Regions from separate parts of the Pseudomonas pergaminensis genome, predicted to be linked through region 3. Evidence: riboswitches for the same ligand, from Rfam matches in the RefSeq annotation. Region 3 holds a riboswitch; each other region holds the start of a gene.

Region 1 (6,782 bases), 2.1 Mb from region 3:
CTCGTCGTCCAGCGCGATAGTGTCCAGTTGTGCCCGCGCCTGAATGCAGCGTTCGCGCAACGCCGCCTGCGACGTTTCCCATTGCGCGCAGAACGCCGCCGGGTCGCTGTCGAAATCCAGACGCCGACGAATAATCTGCCCACGCTCGGCGGGCAAGGTCTGCCCGCTCAACGCCACGTTGAAACCGAAACGGTCGAGCAGTTGCGGACGCAACTCGCCCTCCTCCGGGTTCATGGTGCCGATCAGCACGAACCGCGCCGAATGGCGATGGGAAATGCCGTCACGCTCGATCAGATTGGTGCCGCTGGCGGCCACGTCCAGCAGCAAATCCACCAAATGATCGGGTAGCAGGTTGACTTCATCGACGTACAGCACGCCGCCATCCGCCTTGGCCAATACGCCGGGCGAAAACTGCGCCCGGCCCTCGCCCAATGCAGCATCCAGGTCCAGCGTGCCGACAAGGCGCTCTTCAGTCGCGCCCAGGGGCAAAGTCACGAATTGACCACTGGCCAGCAGGTCCGCCAAACCACGCGCCAAAGTCGACTTGGCCATGCCGCGCGGGCCTTCGATCAGCACACCGCCGATCTTCGGGTCGATGGCGGTCAGGCACAGCGCCAGTTTCAGGTCATCGGCGCCGACTACGGCGGACAGCGGAAAATGGGGAATATCAGTCATACGATCCCTCTTCAAATTCTGCGACACAAGCAACCACACTGTACTGAGCGGGCTTGCCCCGCGCTGGGCTGCGTAGCAGCCTCAATAAAGCTAAACGGATTCTTCCTGGCAAAACGCGGTGTCCGGTTTTTGGGGCCGCTTCGCAGTCCAGCGCGGGGCAAGCCCGCTCACCACAACAAGCTTGCCTTCAGCCATCCTCTTCGATATCCAGCAACAGGTTTTCCAACGCCTCGCGGTACGCCCCCGGTTCCTGCCACATGCCACGCTGCTGGGCTTCTAGCATGCGCTCGGTCATGTCGCGCAGCGCGTCGGGGTTGTGCTGTTGCACAAAGGCCCGGGTATCGGGGTCGAGCAGATAGGCGTCGGCCAACAGCGCATATTGGTGGTCGTCTATCAGCGCGGTGGTGGCGTCGAAGGCGAACAGGTTGTCCACGGTCGCCGCCATCTCAAACGCACCTTTATAACCATGGCGCTTCACGCCTTCGATCCACTTGGGGTTAGCGGCGCGGGAACGGATCACCCGGTTCAGCTCTTCCTTCAGGGTGCGGATCTTCGGCAGGTCGGGCTGGCTGTGGTCGCCATGATAGCTGGCAGCCTTATCGCCGCTCAGGGTTTCCACGGCAGCAAGCATGCCGCCCTGGAATTGGTAGTAATCATTGGAATCGAGCAGGTCGTGCTCGCGGTTGTCCTGGTTCTGCAACACAGCCTGCACCTGGCTCAGACGCTGGGCGAATTGCTCGCGGGCGGCGGTGCCTTCGTCGGAACCGCCATAGGCGTAGCCGCCCCAGTTCAGGTAGACCTCGGCCAAGTCTTCGCGGCTTTGCCACAGGCGACCGTCGACCGCGCCCTGCACGCCCGCGCCATAGGCGCCGGGCTTGGCGCCGAAGATGCGCCAACCGGCCTGTTTCGCAGCGGCCTCGTCGTCCAGGCCGGACTTGAGCAACGCCTCGCGCTCACTGCGCACCTTGGCCGCCAGCGGGTTCATGTCGTCCGGCTCGTCGAGCGCGGCCACTGCTTGCACGGCGGCATCGAACAGGCGGATCAGGTTGGCGAAGGCATCCCGGAAAAAGCCCGACACCCGCAGCGTCACGTCTACGCGCGGCCGGTCGAGCAGGCTGACCGGCAGGATTTCAAAGTCATCCACCCGCTGGCTGCCCGTCGCCCACACCGGGCGCACGCCCATCAGCGCCATGGCCTGGGCGATATCATCGCCGCCGGTGCGCATGGTGGCGGTGCCCCATACCGACAGGCCAAGTTGGCGCAGGTGGTCGCCGTGGTCTTGCAGGTGTCGCTCAAGAATCAGGTTGGCCGACTGGAAACCGATGCGCCACGCGGTGGTGGTGGGCAGGTTGCGCACGTCGACGCTGAAAAAGTTGCGCCCGGTCGGCAGCACATCCAGACGCCCGCGACTCGGCGCACCGCTAGGGCCAGCGGGCACAAAACGGCCGCTCAAGGCATCGAGCAGCCCACGCATTTCCGCCGGACCACAGGCGTCCAGGCGTGGCGCCACGACGATACGCAGGCTTTCGATCACGGCTTTCACATCCTCCCAGCCGGGCTCTTCCAACTGCTCAAGCGGCCCTTCCAGCGCCTGCTCGATCAACCGCGCGGCGTACAGCTCCAGGCGTTCGCGGGTATCGCCGGCGGTGCGCCACAACTGCCCGTCGATCTTCTGCAGCACCAACGGGCGCCGTCCTGTCCACGGCTCGGCCAGGGCGCAATCGAGGGGGTCAAAGCCCAGGTCGAAGGCCTTGGCCAGCACCCGCAGCAAGCTCGACTGCGGGCCACGGCCATCGCCCCGCGGGATGCGCAGCAATGCCAGCAGGGTGTCGATACGCAAACGCCCCTCGGGCGACTCGCCAAAGATATGCAGGCCGTCGCGGATTTGCGACTCCTTCAAGTCGCACAGGTAAGTGTCCAGGCGCGGCAGCCACACGGCGGCATCGGCGTCGCTTTCCAGCTCCAGTTCCTGGTCGATACGGGTTTCGCGCACCAACTTGAGGATGTCTTTCTGCAATTCCAGAGCGCGGCGCGGATCCAGCAACTGGGCGTCGTAATATTCGTCCGCCAACAGCTCCAGGTCACGCAGCGGGCCATAGGTCTCGGCACGGGTCAGCGGTGGCATCAAGTGATCGATGATCACCGCCTGGGTGCGTCGCTTGGCCTGGGCGCCCTCGCCCGGGTCGTTGACGATAAAGGGATAGATATTCGGCAGCGGCCCCAGCAGCGCGTCGGGCCAGCAGTTTTCCGACAGCCCCACGCCTTTGCCGGGCAGCCATTCGAGGTTGCCGTGCTTGCCCACATGGATCACGCCATGGGCGCCGTAGGTGTGGCGCAGCCAAAAGTAGAACGCCAGGTACGCGTGGGGCGGCACCAGGTCCGGGTCGTGGTACACCGCGCTGGCGTCCACCTGATAACCCCGGGCCGGCTGGATACCGACAAAGGTCAGGCCCAGGCGCAGGCCAGCGATCATCATGCGGCCATCACGGAACATCGGATCGTTTTGTGGCGTGCCCCAGCGTTCCAGTACGGCCTGCCGATTGGCTTGGGGCAGGCGAGCGAACATCGCCGCGTAGTCGTCCAGGCCCAGGCTTTGATGGCACGGGCGCAGGTCGAGGCTGTCGAGGTCGTTGGTGACGCCGCCGAGCAGGTCGTGGATCAGCGCCGTGCCACTGTCGGGCAAGGTCTCCGGCAGCGGATAGCCTTCAGCCTGAAGGGCACGCAAAATATTCAGTGCGGCCGCTGGGGTATCGAGGCCCACGCCATTGCCAATCCGACCGTCGCGGGTCGGGTAGTTGGCAAGGATCAGCGCGATGCGCTTGTGCGCATTCGGCACTCGCGCCAACTCGACCCAGCGTCGTGCCAGTTCCGCGACAAAATCCATGCGCTCGGGCGCGGCGCGGTAGCACACCACATCCGACTGGCTGCGCTCGCTGCGCCAGGCCAGGTCCTTGAAGCTGATTGGCCGGCTGATGATCCGTCCATCCAGCTCCGGCAGGGCGATGTGCATGGCCAAGTCACGCGGGCCGAGGCCTTGCTCGCTGGCTTCCCAGCCAGGTTGGTTGTCCTGGGCGCAAATGGCCTGGATCACCGGGATATTGCGGCGAAACGGCCGCAAGTGCGGCGCTTCGGGGCTGGACTGGGCGAAGCCGGTGGTGTTCAGGATCACCGCCGCACCCACCTCATCCAGCCAGTCCTCGACCACCGCCAGGCAGCCGGGCTCTTTCAAACTGGCCACCGCCATCGGCAACGGGTTAAGCCCCGCGGCCTGCAAGCGCTGGCAGAACACGTCGATAAAACCGGTATTGGCCGCCTGCAAATGGGAGCGATAGAACAGCACCGCCGCCACCGGCCAGTCGGCGTGCCAGTCGGCCTGCCAATCATTCAGGCGGGCGTTAGCGTGGCGCGGATGATAAATCGCCGTGCGCGGCAGGGTCTGCGGCTCCGCCCAGGCGTAGTCACGGCCCAGGTAGGCACTGGCCAGGCAGCGATAAAAATCCAGCGCATTGCCTAGGCCGCCCTGGCGCAGGAAGTGCCAGAGGCGATCACGCGCTTCGGCGCCGACGGTGCTCAACCCGCTGAGCTCCGGGTCCGGGCGATCATCCCCCGGCACCAGAATCAGCTGCACGCCACGCTCGGCCAACTCCACCAGGCGCTCGATGCCGTAGCGCCAATAACCGATGCCACCATGCAGCGAAATCAGGATGACCTTGGCATGGCGCAGCACCTCATCGACATACAGGTCGACCGAGGCATGGTTCTGCACCTGCATCGGGTTGGCCAGGCGAAAGCTGGGGTAGTCGTCGGGTAACTGCTGGGCCGCTTCGGCCAGCAGCGCCAGGCTGGAATCACCGCTGCACAGGATCACCAGTTCAGCGGGGGTCTGGCCAAGGTCGGCAATATTGTCGTCCGAGACGAAACCACCGGGCTGGGTCCTGAGCAGGTGCATGGGTTAAACGCTGAGGGCGGCGCGCAGTTGCGCTTCAAGGCCGGCCGCATCGAGGTCCTGACCGATCAGCACCAGGCGCGTGATGCGCGGCTCGTCAGCGCTCCAGGCACGGTCGAAGTGCTTGTCGAAACGCGTGCCCACGCCCTGGATCAGCAGGCGCATCGGCTTGTTCGGGATGGCGGCGAAGCCTTTGACGCGCAAGATGCCGTGCTGCACCACCAGTTGCGTCAGGGCGTCGAGCAGCAGCGCTTCGTCGGCTTGCGGCAGGTCGATGGAGATGGAATCGAAGGCGTCGTGATCGTGATCGTCTTCACCTTCGTGATGATGATCGTGATGGCTGTGGCGACCGTCGATGTGTTCTTCGGAGCCTGCACCCAGGCCGATCAACACGTCCAGCGGCAGGCGACCGCTGCTGGCTTCAATGATCTTCACCGCGGGTGGCAGTTCTTCGGCGACTTCCAGGCGCACGCGAGCCAGGTCTTCGGGGCTGATCAAGTCGCTCTTGTTGAGGATCACCAGGTCGGCGCTGGCCAGTTGGTCGGCGAACAGCTCGTGCAGGGGTGATTCGTGGTCCAGGTTCGGGTCAAGTTTGCGCTGGGCATCAACCTGGTCCGGGAACGCCGCGAAGGTGCCTGCGGCCACGGCCGGGCTGTCGACCACGGTGATCACCGCGTCAACGGTGCAGGCACTGCGGATTTCCGGCCACTGGAAGGCTTGTACCAACGGTTTTGGCAGGGCCAGGCCGGAGGTTTCGATGAGGATATGGTCGAGGTCACCACGACGGGCGACCAATTCGCGCATCACCGGGAAGAATTCTTCCTGCACGGTGCAGCACAGGCAGCCGTTGGCCAGCTCATAGACGCGGCCGTTGGCTTCTTCTTCGGTGCAACCGATGGAGCACTGCTTGAGGATTTCACCGTCGATGCCCAACTCGCCGAATTCATTGACGATCACCGCGATACGGCGGCCCTGGGCGTTGTCGAGCATATGGCGCAGCAAGGTGGTCTTGCCCGAGCCGAGGAAGCCGGTAACGATGGTGACGGGGAGTTTGGCCAGTGTTTTCATCGGATGCCCTTGGGGGCGGGCATACGGGACGATAGGCCCTGCGACGGCACGCAGCAGCGGATTTCGTCACCGGATCACCCCGCCCGGTTGAATTGGAAAATCGGTTGCGAGGCAGGTCTCCTGGCTTGGGGCTTGCGGGTCTTGCGACCGGCGCTGGCTGCGCCTTCCCGCTGTAATGGCAGTGGCGTGGCAGTCAGATGAACCCTTTACAGTTGCGGGGGCAGCCGCGGCTTGGACCGCGTTCCCTTCTTAGCTTCGGCCTGGGCTGAAGAACCTCGAGGGTGCAAGGCTACGCAGTGCTTGGGGGATGGTCAATGATGGGGTTTGGGTTGGGGTACATATCCGTTGCTGCGGTAATGGCCGCTTATGGTTCCGCCCTTACGGCGGGTCACTTTGCAAAAGCGGCAAAGTAACCAAAGCGCTCTTGCCCCAACACTCGGTACCTCGCCTAGGCTCGGTATGCCCGTAATCCGACAGTGATTTGGGGGGCCGCCGCCACGCGCCATCCATGGCGCGGGGCGGCTAAACCGGCATCCCTGCCGGTTTACCCCCCAAATCCCTGCCGAATTCCGGCCAGCGTGTTTGACGGGGCGCCTAAGATCAAAATCAAAAGCACAGCGGCCTGACAGCCGGCTTGAGTGGTGTAAAGCAAAGGCAAAATCAAACGCGGTCTTGTAGGAGCCGGCTTGCCGGCGATGGTCTTCAACGATGACGCGGGGAATCAGACAAAACGCGGCGGTCTCACGTTTTTCGCCGGCAAGCCGGCTCCTACAGAAAACGAAAAGCGTATCTACGATGCGAAGCGAGTCGCTCTTGATCTGAGGCGCCCCGTCAAACACGCTGGCCGAACGCAGGCTTGAATCCGTGGGTAACCCGGCAGGACGCCGGGTTAGCCGCGCTGGGCCAAGGATGGCCCAGCGCGGCGGCCCACGGATTCAAGCCGGAGTGAGGGCACACCGAGCCTAGGCGAGGTGCCGAGTGTTGGGGCGAAGGCCTTTTGGTTACTTTTGGGCCTTTCCAAAAGTGACCCGCTGTAAGAGCGGAACCATAAGCCGCCGTTACCTAAACAACGGATATGCCCCCAACAACCCAA
Region 2 (6,782 bases), 310 kb from region 3:
GGGTAAACCGGCAGGGATGCCGGTTTAGCCGCCCCGCGCCATGGATGGCGCGTGGCGGCGGCCCCCCAAATACCTGTCGGATTACGGGCACACCGAGCCTAGGCGAGGTGCCGAGTGTTGGGGCAAGAGCCCTTTGGTTACTTTGGGGCTCTTTTCCAAAGTGACCCGCCGTAAGGACGGAACCCATAGCAGCCCTTACCTAAATAACGGATATGTACCCGGTAAGATCCAACATCTAGGTCGGCTGTCAGGCCGCCTTCGCAGGCAAGCCAGCTCCCACATTTGGATCGTGGGGTGACAGTTAGAGTGTGGTCGGCTGTCAGGCCGCTTTCGCAGGCAAGCCAGCTCCCACATTTGGATCGTGGGGTGGCAGTTAGAGCGTGGTCGGCTGTTAGGCCGTCTTCGCAGGCAAGCCAGCTCCCACATTTGGATCGTGGGGTGGCAGTTAGATTGTGGTCGGCTGTCAGGCCGCTTTCGCAGGCAAGCCAGCTCCCACATTTTTGGATCGCGGGGGGACAGTTAGAGTGTGGTCGTCTGTCAGGTCGTCTTCGCAGGCAAGCCAGCTCCTACATTTTTGGATCGCGGGGCGACAGTTAGTTTGTGGTCGGCTGTCAGGCCGCTTTCGCAGGCAAGCCAGCTCCCACATTTAGATCGCGGGGCAACAGTAAAAGAGTGGTCGGCAGTTAGGCCGCCTTCGCGAGCAAGTCAGCTCCCACACTCTGGATCGCGGCGGTTAACAGTAAGGTTGCGCCCGGCCGTCAAGCCGCCAGCGCCGTACCCAGCGTGGTGTCGATACCTGCGCCCGTTGGCCGCCCCTCATTGCGCATTGATGTAATGAAACTGCGCCTGGGTCTTCTCAACCGCCGTACGCACTTTATCCTTCTGCGCATCGGTGCCCGAGTAATAAATCTGCATGCCCTTCAAATCCTGCCCTTCAACCGCCTTGCCAATCACGGCAACATCAACCGGCGTACTGGCACCGATAATCAAAAAGAACCCATCGCCCAAGCGCTTGGCATTGAGCAGCTCTCCCCGCAGTTGCGCAGCGTTCTGCTCACCGGCCATGGAAATCGCCAAGGTATCGCCGAACATACCGCTCTTGGGGATGCTCGTCGTGTGCAAACGGAGCTGTTCCGACCCGGCCGGCATCGATTTGACATAAGCGGTGGTGGCCTCATCAAAAATCTGCTTTTCAGATTTACCCTGGGTGGCACAACCGGCGAGCGTGGCGACGAGGACGAGCGCGATGAAAGATTTCACTGTGTATTCCTTGTGATAAAGCGATCCATTGGCTGCGCATCATAGGAGCCCCACCGTCAAAGAGCTACCACTGGCTTTTCGGCCTCCCGTTCAACCTCGCGATCGACTACCATACCGCACCGGTTCCCAAACGGGACTAATAGGGAATTCGAAGCGCGGTACCTGCGCGCCAATCGGAACTGCCCCCGCAACTGTAGGTGCTGAGCCTGCTCCTCGATGCCACTGGACCTTGTCCGGGAAGGCCGGAGCGTGGCGACGACGCATCAGTCAGGAGACCTGCCGGCTCATGCTCAATCACTAACCGGCGGGGTGTCCGGGAAGGACATTCTTGCCTGTCTCTACCACAGCGCTCGAGGGTGTGTTTCCGAACCGTACCTCCCCAGTTCCACGTACGGTTCATTCGGAGATAGCCCCATGCTGCCACGCGTTACCGCCCTGCTCACCGGCATTGGCTGCTGTGCCCTGGCCCACGCCGCGCCCACCCACTACCCGCTGACCGTGGAAAACTGCGGCAGCAGCCTCAGCTTCCAACAAGCCCCCGCCCGTAGTGTGACCATCGGCCAAGCCGCCACCGAGATGCTGTATGCCTTGGGCGTGGGCGACAAAGTGGTCGGCACCTCGCTGTGGTTCAACAGTGTGTTGCCGCAATACAAAACGCAGAACGACCGCATCGAGCGCCTGGCCAACAACGAGCCGAGCTTCGAAGCCGTGATCGCCAAGCGCCCGCAACTGGTGGCCGCCGAGCTGGAATGGGTGGTCGGGCCGCAAGGCGTGGTCGGCACCCGCGAGCAATTCCATGAACTGAAGATCCCCACCTACCTGCTGCCCTCCGACTGTGAAGGCAAGGACAACTTGGTGGGCGCCGACGGCACGCGGCTGGAGCCGTTCCGTATCGAGACTATCTATAAGAGCATCAGCCAACTGGCGCAGATTTTCGACGTTCAGGATCGCGGCCAGCAGTTGAACGATGAGCTCAAGGCACGCCTGGCCAGGTCCGTCGCCACCGTGCAAGGCAAAGGCCTCAAGCAGGCCAGCGCGCTGGTGTGGTTCTCCAGTTCGGAGATGGCCAGCGACCCGTACGTGGCCGGCCATAAAGGCATTCCCGAATTCATGCTGCAAACCCTCGGCCTGTCCAACGTGGTGCAGTCCGATGAAGAGTGGCCCGCCGTCGGCTGGGAAACCATTGCCAAGGCCAACCCGACCTTCCTGGTGATCGCGCGCATGGACCGCCGCCGCTACCCCGCCGACGACCATGAAAAGAAACTGGCGTTTTTGCGCAGCGACCCGGTGACGCGCAACATGGATGCGGTGAAAAACAACCGTATCATCATCCTCGACGCCCTGGCATTGCAGGCCAGCATCCGCATGTTCGACGGTCTTGAACAACTGGCCACGGCCATCGACGGCTACGACCTGCCGAAATGATGCGCACCCTACTCGCCCTGGCCCTGCTCCTGGCCGCCGTACTGGCCGGCGTGGCCATCGGTGAAACCGCCATCTCGCCGCACGTGGTGCTCCAGGTACTCGCCAACAAACTGTGGGCGGCCGGCTACGTGCTCGACCCCATCGACGAAGGCGTGGTGTGGAATTACCGCCTCACCCGTGCCCTGGTCGCAGCCGCGTGCGGTGCGGGGCTGGCCACCTGCGGGGTGATCCTGCAATCGCTGTTGCGCAACCCGCTGGCCGATCCGTACCTGCTGGGCATCAGCGCTGGCGCTTCGACTGGCGCGGTGTTGGTGGCGTTGATGGGCGTGGGCGGTGGCTTGATTTCGTTATCGGCCGGCGCTTTCGTCGGCGCGATGGCGGCATTTGCGCTGGTGATCCTATTGGCGCGTGCCAGTGGTTCGGCCAGTGGCACCGGCCAGATCATCCTCGCCGGCATTGCCGGCTCGCAGCTGTTCAATGCACTCACCGCGTTTCTGATCACCAAGTCGGCCAGTTCCGAACAGGCGCGCGGCATCATGTTCTGGCTGCTGGGCAACCTCAGCGGCGTGCGCTGGCCCTCGGTGTGGCTGGCGGTGCCGGTAGCGGTCGCTGGGTTGGCCGTGTGCCTGTGGCACCGGCGGGCGCTGGATGCGTTTACCTTCGGCAGCGACTCGGCGGCGTCCCTTGGTATCCCGGTGCGCCGCGTGCAATTTGTGCTGGTGGGATGCGCGGCCCTGGTGACGGCGGTGATGGTGTCGATTGTCGGCTCCATCGGCTTTGTCGGGCTGGTGATTCCCCACGCCGTGCGCTTGCTGCTCGGCACCGGGCATTCACGCCTGCTGCCGGCGAGTGCGTTGGGCGGTGCGCTGTTTTTGATTGCGGCGGACGTGCTTTCACGCACCTTGATCAAGGGCCAGGTGATTCCGGTCGGCGTGGTCACTGCGCTGGTCGGCGCGCCGGTGTTTGCGCTGATCCTGATCGGCCGGAGGAATGCGCGATGACGGTACTGAGCTGCACGGGGTTAGGCTTCAAAGTACGCGAGGTCGAGTTGCTGCGCGATATTCACTTGGACGTTCATCTGGGTGAAACCCTGGGAATTGTCGGGCCGAACGGCTCCGGCAAGTCCACTTTGCTCAAGCTGCTCGCCGGCCTGCGCACGCCGGCGGCCGGCGACGTGTTGCTGGGCGGCCAGCGCCTGGGCACGCTATCGCGCCGCGCCATCGCACAACAACTGGCCGTGGTGGAACAGCAGGCCGACACCGACGACGCCATCCGCGTGTTCGACGCCGTGGCGCTGGGCCGTACACCGTGGCTGTCGGCGCTGAGCCCGTGGTCCAGTGACGACGACGCCATCGTGAACCAGGCCTTGCATGACGTCGACGCCATCCACCTGAGCCAACGCGCCTGGCGCAGTCTCTCGGGCGGTGAACGCCAACGGGTGCACATCGCCCGTGCGTTGGCGCAACGGCCGCAGATCCTGTTGTTGGATGAGCCGACCAATCACCTGGATATCCAGCATCAGTTGGGGATCTTGAAGGGTGTACAAGGCTTGCCCGTCACCACCCTGATTGCCCTGCATGACCTCAACCAGGCGCTCACCTGCGACCGCCTGGCGGTGCTGGATCACGGGCGGTTGGTCGCCCTGGGAGAACCGCTGGAAGTGCTGACCGCGCAACGGTTGCAGGAGACGTTCGGGGTGCAGGCGCATTACCTGACAGACCCGTTCGATGGGGCGCAGATACTGCGGCTACGCCCAAACTGATCAACGCATCCCACTGTAGGAGTCGGCTCCGACAGTGGGCGTTGGTGTTAGAGGGTGCGCTGCATATGCGTCGTGCGCCACACCGGGTCAGCGTCCACATCCACCACCTCGAACCCCTGCCGAAGCCAAAAATCAATCGCCCCCGGCAAAAACGGATGGGTGTGCAGGTACATCACCGCGACCCGTTGTGCTTTGGCCTGCGCCTCCAGCGCACGGTACAACTCGCCCGCCAGGCCAAAGCGGCGAAACGCCGGCAGCACAAACAGGCGCACCACCTCCACGGTCCTGTAGCCGTGGTAATTCAACTGCGGGAAACGCCCGTCATAGGGCAGGTAGCCGATGGCAGCGACGATCTGGCCCTCATCACGCGCGATCAGAAATCGCCCATCGCCGTGCAGATAAATCGCCTCGAAATGCGCCAGGTCCGCCGGCATGCCTGTCGCAGTGAGCGTGGGAAACAGCTCGGCACGGGCTTGCAGCACAAACCTCACTACCTCAGGGATATCCGCCGCCGTGACCGCCTGAATGATGGGCCCTGGGCTCATGCAACCTCGATCTGCGTAATCCCTACCACCTGTGCCTGCTCCAGAATTTCCTCCGGCGTCGCATCCGCAGGCGGCAGGATCAAGCCATTCTCCGCATCGCCAAAATGCAACTGCAGCAGGTGCAACGCCGCTTCATGCACCGGCAATTGAAGTTGCTTGAGTTCGAATACCTGGGTGCGGGGCTCGTTGTTGAACAAGTAGTCGAGGGTGAATTCGCGCATGGGGGAGTCCTTTTTATAGAAGAAGAGCAACTGATTAACCTGACTCATCGATCAGGTTTTAAGTTCCCAAACCCATTTGCGCGCTCATAGCGAAGGTAGCCATGGGCGTCTGTCCCCACCGTGATAAACCCTGCACCTTCATACATCAGCCGGGCAGGGTTATCAGGGCGCACGCTCAAACTCAGGTGAGTGCAGCCGCTGCCCAACGCCGCAACCCCATAAGCGTCCAGCAACGCCCGACCTATCCCTTTGCGCCGATGAGCTTCGCTGACATTGATCGTGTACAGCTCGGCGAAACCGTCCTCGGGCTTCCATAGCGAATACCCGACAAACTGACCGTCCAGCACCGCGACCGTGAGCAGCTCGAAGTTATCGACCCACAGCGCGAGGTTGCGCTCCACCTGCGAGCGCCAACCGGCTTCGTGAGTAGGCTCCCACTGTTGGATGTAGGCCAACTCCCCTCGGTAGATTGACGGTAGGTCAGTGACAATCGCTGGGCGTAGGCTCAGTGCATTCACAGGCACGTATTTTCCTTGGCGCTTTATTGGAAGGCGCAAGATTACTTGGACGATGTAAGGTTGAGTACTTCCCCGCTCACTCGCTGGCTTATCCACTCACGGCAACAGGCAAGCACTTCCTTCCCCATCACCACCGGAAAATGAATAAACCCATGCGCCGCCTCCGGCAACAGGTACGCTTCAGCCCCTGGCCAGCGCTCAGCAATCAACAGTGTGTCATCCTTCAAAGGGTCCAGCTCTCCCACAAACATCAACGCCGGTGGCAGGCCCTCGAAGTCGCCGTACAATGGTGACAGCGGCGGCCGGCGGCGCTCGTCATCGCTCAACCCCGGCGTGAGCATGCGCAGCGCCTCGACCATGCCCGGCCCGTCCAGCAACAGCGTGTCCGGCCCCGCCGCGCGCACGCTGGGTGTGCCGGTCAAGTCGTAGACGCCGTAATACAACACCGCCCCGCTCACCCGCTGGAGCAGCGCTGGCCATTGCTTCAGCGCGAGCAAGGTGGCCGCTGCCAGGTGCCCACCGGCCGATTCACCGACGACGAACACCGGCAGGCCAGCGAATTCCTCGGCGGTGAGCAACCAACGCGCGGCCGCCAGGCAGTCGTCCATCAGCCCTTCGACCGGCGTGTCGACCGCCAGCCGATAATCCACCGACACCACCGTCACGTCGCAGGCATTGACCATCCCCAGGTTCAGGTCGTCATCCATCTGCGCATTGCCGATCACCAAGCCGCCGCCGTGGATATCCAGCACCACACCTTTAGGCTTGCCGCTGGGGCGCAGGATGCGCACGGGGACTGAATCGACGTAATGGGTTTCAGCCACAGGGGCTTGCTTGATCTTCTGACTGACCCGCAACAGCGCCTGGATCAAACGCGGCGTGACGCGATTGCGGATCTTGAAGCGCGGCAACCAGGCGAGTTTCTGGTTGAATCGGCGCATCTCGGCCAGTTCGGGCTCACTGGCGGGCCAGGGTTTAACGGCCATCAGCGGTTATTGCGCAGGATCGAAAAGTTCAGCGCCGCCGCCACGCACAGCCACGCCAGGTAAGG
Region 3 (6,782 bases):
TGGTGTGCCTTGACGACCTGCAGGCAATTGCCGGCAAGGCGGACTGGGAAGAAGCATTGTTTCACCTGTTCAACCGCTTGCGTGACAGCGGCCGGCGCCTGCTGATTGCCGCGTCGACTTCGCCACGTGAGCTGCCGATCAAGCTGGCCGACCTCAAGTCGCGGCTGACCCTGGCGCTGATCTTCCAGATGCGCCCGCTGTCCGACGAAGACAAATTGCGCGCTTTGCAACTGCGCGCCTCACGTCGCGGCCTGCACCTCACCGACGAAGTCGGGCATTTTATTCTCACCCGTGGCACGCGCAGCATGAGCGCGTTGTTCGATTTGCTCGAACAACTCGACCAGGCGTCTTTGCAGGCCCAGCGCAAGCTGACCATCCCCTTCCTGAAAGAAACCCTCGGCTGGTAGCCAGCCCACTGTTTTCGCAGCTTTCGGCAAATTCCAGGCGCCAGAAAACATGCGTTTTAGCCGGTTTGGCCACGCAAAAGGCAGGTACAGGGTGTTAAGGGCTTAGATGTCATAGTCCAAACAAGAAGTCACATAGATCACGATTGAATTTGCAAATCGATGTGATAGTGGGCATAGTCTCGACTTCTTTACATATCAGCCACGGTCGTGCCCATGCTAAATCGCTTCGCACCCCTCGTGCCTCTCGCACTCGTTACCCTGTTGTTTGGTTGCGCCTCCCACCCTCAGCAGGTGGCAGAACAGCAAAAAACACAGGTTCAAAATCAGGCAAAATTCGTTGCTGCACAGTCTGCTTCTGTTTACGAAGAAGAAGTGGCAACTGAAAAAGAGCTGGCCAACTTCTCTGGCAGCAAGCCTTACCAGCTTCCAGTTCTGGCCGACAGCATCCTCGAACGCGGCATGTCCCTGATCGGTACCCGTTACCGTTTCGGCGGTACCTCTGAAGCCGGTTTCGACTGCAGCGGCTTCATCGGCTATCTGTTTCGTGAAGAAGCTGGCATGAACCTGCCACGCTCCACTCGCGAAATGATCAACGTGAATGCACCGTTGGTCGCGCGCAACAACCTCAAGCCGGGTGATCTGCTTTTCTTCAGTACTGCAGGCCGTGGTCGCGTCAGCCATGCCGGTATCTACCTGGGCGATAACCAGTTTATCCACTCCAGCAGCCGTCGCAGTGGCGGTGTTCGAGTCGACAACCTGGGCGACAGCTACTGGAGCAAAACCTTCATCGAAGCCAAGCGCGCACTCGCCATGGCCCCGACTACGGTTACCGCTAGCAAGTAAACTTAAAGTGATACTTGAAGTTTGACGTGTAAGCGCTAGAATCCCTGGATATTGTTGTAATCCGTTCGCGCGAGCTTTGCTTGCGCGTTCTGGTTTTCAGCGTTCGGCAGCGAAAGCCGCATCCAGACCAGGATTGTTCTGCACATGTCGACCTCGGCCCGCCTTATTCTCATTGTTTGCGCCGCGCTGCTCAGCGCCTGCGCAAGTCGTCCACCGCCTCCCGCTCCTGTAGCGGTGAAACCCAAGCCGGTGTTCAATTATTCCACCCAGAATTTTTCGCCTGCGGCCGAAGATGTGCTCTTCCGCGCGCTGGGCCTGGTCGGCACGCCTTACCGTTGGGGCGGCAACACGCCGGACTCCGGCTTTGATTGCAGCGGCCTGATCGGTTTTGTCTTCCGCGATGCGGCGGGGATCTCCCTACCGCGTACCACCCGCGAACTGATCGTGATGCGCGCGCAGGATGTCAGCGAGCAAAACCTGCAGACCGGCGACCTGCTGTTCTTCGCCACCGGTGGTGGTTCCCAGGTCAGCCACGCCGGGATCTACGTGGGCGAGGGCCGCTTCGTGCACGCGCCGCAAACCGGCGGTACGGTCAAGCTGGATACCCTGTCCAAGGCGTATTGGCAGAATGCCTACCTGAGCGCCAAGCGCGTGCTGCCAGGAAACCTGGCGCGCAACCCCTGACATACCGCTGTGTAGGAGCCGGCTTGCCGGCGATGAGGCCCTTTATGCCGCCATCGCCGGCAAGCCGGCTCCTACCGTTTATTTAGCGGCCGACACGCGCCACACCTTGTTCCCCACATCATCGGCCACCAGCAAATCCCCTTGCTGATCAATCACCACGCCCACCGGCCGGCCCATGGCTTTCTCATCCTTGTCGAGGAACCCCGTCAGCACGTCGACCGGCTGTCCTTTGGGTTGCCCGCCCTCGAACGGCACAAAGATCACCTTGTAGCCACTGTGCGGCTTGCGATTCCACGAACCATGCTGGCCGATAAATGCGCCGTTGCTGAACTGCGCCGGGAGTTTGCTGCCCTCGGCAAACGTCAGCCCCAAGGACGCCGTGTGCGGGCCTACTGCGTAGTCGGGTGCAATTGCCTTGGCCACCAGGTCCAGGTTCTGCGGTGAAACGCGCACATCGACATGCTGGCCGTAGTAGCTGAATGGCCAACCATAGAAGGCGCCATCCTTGACCGAGGTGATGTAGTCCGGCACCAGGTCGCTGCCGATCTCGTCACGCTCATTCACCGCCGTCCACAGCTTGCCGCTCTGGGGTTCCCAGGCCATGCCGTTGGGGTTGCGCAGGCCGGAGGCGAAGATGCGGTGCTCGCCGCTGGCGCGGTCTACTTCCCAGATCGCTGCCCGACCCTCTTCCGCTTCGAGGCCGTTTTCCCCCACATTGCTGTTGGAGCCGACGCTGACGTACAGCTTGCTGCCGTCCTTGCTGGCCACCACGTTCTTGGTCCAGTGGTGGTTGATGCTGCCGCCCGGCAGGTCGACGACCTTGGTGCCGGCTTGCTTGATCGCGGTTTCACCCGGTTGATAGGGAAAGCGCAGCAACTTGTCCGAGTCGGCCACGTACAGGTCGTTGCCGACCAGCGCCATGCCAAACGGTGAACTGAGATTTTCGAGGAACACTGTGCGGGTTTCCGCGACGCCATCGTGGTCGGCGTCACGCAGCAACGTGATGCGATTCGGGCTTGGCACACCGGCACCGGCGCGGCCCATGACTTTTTCCATGACCCAGCCACGAATGCCTTTGGCGTCATCCGGCTTGGGCGGCGCGTTGGTTTCCGCCACCAGCACGTCACCATTGGGCAGCACATACAGCCAGCGCGGGTGGTCCAGGCCGTCGGCAAAGGCCGCCACCTGGGTGCCAGCGGCGGCGGTGGGCTTCGCGCCTTCGGGCCAGCCGATGGCCGGCGCGATATTCACGGTGGGGATCAGCGTCTTGTTCGGTTCCGGCAGCTTGGGCGAGGGGCCGGTGCCGTCGGAGACCTGGAGGGTGGAGCTCTCACCACAGGCGGCGAGGGTGCCGGCGATCATGATGAGTAGGGCGAGTCTGGTTTTATGCATGGTGTTCTCCTTGATACCTGTAAGGGTAGAGGAGGGCGGCAGTGCGATGGTTCAAGTGCAAGGCCAGCTTTAATTGACGCTCCACCCCCAACCCACTAACCTTCGCCGCTTGTTCCAGGTGCTCTGTGACCCATGGGTCGACGGAGTGAAACAGGGAAGCCGGTGAGTGAGCGCACTTGTACACAGTGCTGCCGCGATTCCGGCGCTGCCCCCGCAACGGTAAATGAGTCAAGACGGCGCCTTTTGCCACTGTATCGAGAGCGATATGGGAAGGCGCGCCGTCGGCCTGCCTGCTCGACAAAAGCAAGCGTCACTCATGAGCCCGGAGACCGGCCTGAAACATCCAACAGCATCACGGTGGGCGATGCTTGGCTGTCTTTTATCTTTTTTCCTGCCCGCCGTTTTTGTCCAGCCCCAACGGAGAGCTGCCATGACCGATTCCCCCGACCGCGACGAACGCCACCTGGCGCGCATGCTGCGCAAAAAAGCCGTGATCGACGAGCGCATCGCCAACTCCCCCAACGAATGTGGCTTGCTGCTGGTATTGACCGGCAACGGCAAAGGCAAGAGCAGCTCCGCGTTCGGCATGCTGGCCCGGGCCATGGGCCACGGCATGCAGTGCGGCGTGGTGCAATTCATCAAGGGGCGCAACAGCACTGGCGAAGAGTTGTTCTTCCGCCGCTTCCCCGAGCAAGTGCGCTTCCATGTGATGGGTGAAGGTTTCACTTGGGAGACCCAGGACCGCCAGCGCGATATCGCTGCCGCCGAAGCCGCCTGGGCGGTTTCCCGTGAATTGCTGCAAGACCCGGCCATCGGCCTGGTGGTGCTCGACGAGTTGAACATCGCCCTCAAGCACGGCTACCTCGATTTGGACCAGGTTCTCAGCGACCTGCAAGCCCGCCCGCCGATGCAACATGTGGTGGTCACCGGTCGGGGTGCCAAGCCTGAATTGATCGAAATGGGCGACACCGTCACCGAAATGGGCATGCTCAAGCACGCGTTTCAGGCTGGCATCAAGGCACAGAAGGGCGTCGAACTTTGAATCAGCCCCGTCATTGCCCGGCTGTCCTGATTGCCGCACCGGCGTCCGGCCAGGGCAAAACCACCGTCACCGCCGCACTGGCGCGGCTGCACCGCAACCTGGGGCGCAAGGTGCGCGTGTTCAAATGCGGCCCGGACTTCCTTGATCCGATGATCCACGAGCGTGCCAGCGGTGCGCCGGTTTACCAATTGGACATGTGGATGGTCGGCGAACAGGAAAGTCGCCGCCTGCTGTGGGAAGCGGCGGGGGAGGCGGACCTGATCCTGATCGAAGGCGTGATGGGCCTGTTCGACGGTACACCGTCCAGCGCCGACCTGGCCCGACACTTCGGCGTGCCGGTGCTGGGTGTGATCGACGGCACGGCCATGGCGCAGACGTTCGGCGCCTTGGCGCTGGGCTTGGCGCGTTATCAGCCGGATTTGCCATTCGCTGGCGTACTGGCCAATCGCGTCGGCACCCTGCGCCATGCGCAATTGCTGGAAGGCAGCCTCACCGAAGGCCTGCGCTGGTACGGCGCCTTGTCCCGCGAGACCGGTATCGAATTACCCAGTCGTCACCTCGGCCTGGTGCAGGCCAGCGAACTGAATGACCTCGATGCGCGCCTGGACGCGGCTGCCCAAGCGTTGGGCAGCAGTTGCGAAGTGGCGTTGCCGCCACCGGTGACCTTTGCCGCGCCGCAAGTGATCGACGCCGAGCCATTGCTCAAGGGCGTGCGCATCGCCGTGGCGCGTGACGAAGCCTTCGCCTTTACCTACGGCGCGAGCCTCGACCTGCTGCGGGCAATGGGCGCCGAATTGAGCTTCTTCTCGCCGATCCATGACCGCGAATTGCCTGACGCCGACAGTCTTTATCTGCCTGGTGGCTACCCTGAATTGCACCACCAGGCGCTGTCGCAAAACACCTCGATGCTCGACGCTATCCGTGCCCACCACGCGGCCGGCAAACCCTTGCTCGCCGAGTGCGGTGGCATGCTCTACCTGCTCGACTCGCTGACCGATGTCGACGGCACCCGCGCCGAACTGGTTGGCCTGTTGCAGGGCGATGCCGTGATGCAAAAGAAACTCGCGGCCCTGGCCCTGCAAAGCGTCGAATTGCCGGAAGGTACGCTGCGCGGCCACACCTATCATCACTCCCTGACCAGCACCGAGTGGCAACCGATTGCCCGTGGCCTGAGCCCCAATGGCGGGCGCGGTGCCGAGGCGGTGTATCGGCAGGGGCGGATGACCGCGTCCTATGTGCATTTTTATTTTCCGTCGAATCCGGCTGCGGTGGCCGCGTTGTTTGCGCCGCACCGGGAGGCCGGCATCGCAGGCAAGCCAGCTCCCACATCGACAGTGTTAACAGACCAGCCGGTGGGAGGGGCGGTGCGACGATTCGACTTGCCCGCGAAGAGGCCATGACCGACAACGCCTTCCCCGAGGCCGACCGCCAAGCCGTCTACCGCGCCATTGCCGAACGCCGCGACATGCGCCACTTCAGCGGCGGCACTGTCGCCCCCGAATTGCTGCACCGTCTGCTCCAGGCCGCGCACCAGGCGCCGAGTGTTGGCTTGATGCAACCGTGGCGTTTTATCCGTATCAGCGACCGTGCCTTGCGTGGCCAGATTCAACAACTGGTGGAGCAAGAGCGCATACGCACTGCCGAAGCCCTGGGCGAGCGCTCCGATGAGTTCATGAAGCTCAAGGTCGAAGGCATCCACGACTGCGCCGAAGTGCTGGTGGCGGCGTTGATGGATGACCGTGAGCGGCACATTTTCGGCCGGCGCACCTTGCCGGAAATGGACATGGCGTCGCTGTCCTGCGCGATCCAGAACCTGTGGCTGGCAGCCCGCGTCGAAGGCCTGGGCATGGGCTGGGTCTCGCTGTTCGAACCCCAGGCGCTGGCCGACCTGCTGGGTTTGCCGCCGGGTGCCAAACCCCTGGCCGTACTGTGCCTGGGGCCGGTGGACGAGTTCTATCCGGCACCGATGTTGCAGCTCGAAGGCTGGACCGAGCCTCGGCCATTAAGTGACATGTTGTATGAGAATGTGTGGGGAGTGAGTCAATGAGTGTGGCCTTGCTGTGTGTCGCTGCCGTGGCGCTGGATGCGCTGCTGGGCGAGCCCAGGCGCTGGCATCCGCTGGTGGCGTTCGGCAATTTTGCCGGGCGCATCGAGCAACGTTTCAACAGCGGTGGTCGCGGCTGGCGCAGCCATGGTGTGACCGCGTGGGTTATCGCCGTGGTGCCGTTGACCCTGCTGGCCACGGCCTTGTCGTGGGCGCCGTATATCGGCTGGGTCCTGGAGATCCTGGCGTTGTACTGCGCCCTCGGCATGCGCAGCCTCGGCGAGCATGTGATGCCGGTGGCCCAGGCCCTTCGCAGCGATGACCTGGAGGAAGCGCGCACGCGCGTGAGCTACCTGGTCAGCCGCCAGAC

The links. Region 3 has a riboswitch for cobalamin ahead of cobO (cob(I)yrinic acid a,c-diamide adenosyltransferase). Riboswitches for the same ligand answer to the same signal wherever they lie in the genome.
Region 1: another riboswitch for cobalamin. It lies ahead of cobW (cobalamin biosynthesis protein CobW); the one in region 3 lies ahead of cobO (cob(I)yrinic acid a,c-diamide adenosyltransferase).
Region 2: another riboswitch for cobalamin. It lies ahead of KUA23_RS20540 (ABC transporter substrate-binding protein); the one in region 3 lies ahead of cobO (cob(I)yrinic acid a,c-diamide adenosyltransferase).

What each region holds. Positions count from the first base shown of each region.
Region 1 covers NZ_CP078013.2:2,757,524-2,764,305, reverse strand. The annotation lists gene KUA23_RS12555 (magnesium chelatase ATPase subunit I) at 1-675, opposite strand, end outside; gene cobN (cobaltochelatase subunit CobN) at 863-4,624, opposite strand; gene cobW (cobalamin biosynthesis protein CobW) at 4,628-5,689, opposite strand; cobalamin riboswitch at 5,783-5,982, opposite strand.
Region 2 covers NZ_CP078013.2:4,551,134-4,557,915, forward strand. The annotation lists gene KUA23_RS20535 (hypothetical protein) at 817-1,260, opposite strand; cobalamin riboswitch at 1,364-1,558, shown strand; gene KUA23_RS20540 (ABC transporter substrate-binding protein) at 1,675-2,685, shown strand; gene KUA23_RS20545 (FecCD family ABC transporter permease) at 2,682-3,686, shown strand; gene KUA23_RS20550 (ABC transporter ATP-binding protein) at 3,683-4,447, shown strand; gene KUA23_RS20555 (GNAT family N-acetyltransferase) at 4,495-4,992, opposite strand; gene KUA23_RS20560 (hypothetical protein) at 4,989-5,213, opposite strand; gene KUA23_RS20565 (GNAT family N-acetyltransferase) at 5,258-5,737, opposite strand; gene KUA23_RS20570 (alpha/beta hydrolase fold domain-containing protein) at 5,773-6,717, opposite strand; gene tspO (tryptophan-rich sensory protein TspO) at 6,717-6,782, opposite strand, start outside.
Region 3 covers NZ_CP078013.2:4,856,374-4,863,155, reverse strand. The annotation lists gene hda (DnaA regulatory inactivator Hda) at 1-407, shown strand, start outside; gene KUA23_RS21980 (C40 family peptidase) at 621-1,250, shown strand; gene KUA23_RS21975 (C40 family peptidase) at 1,395-1,934, shown strand; gene KUA23_RS21970 (PQQ-dependent sugar dehydrogenase) at 2,013-3,326, opposite strand; cobalamin riboswitch at 3,426-3,678, shown strand; gene cobO (cob(I)yrinic acid a,c-diamide adenosyltransferase) at 3,757-4,368, shown strand; gene KUA23_RS21960 (cobyrinic acid a,c-diamide synthase CobB) at 4,365-5,768, shown strand; gene bluB (5,6-dimethylbenzimidazole synthase) at 5,765-6,415, shown strand; gene cbiB (adenosylcobinamide-phosphate synthase CbiB) at 6,412-6,782, shown strand, end outside.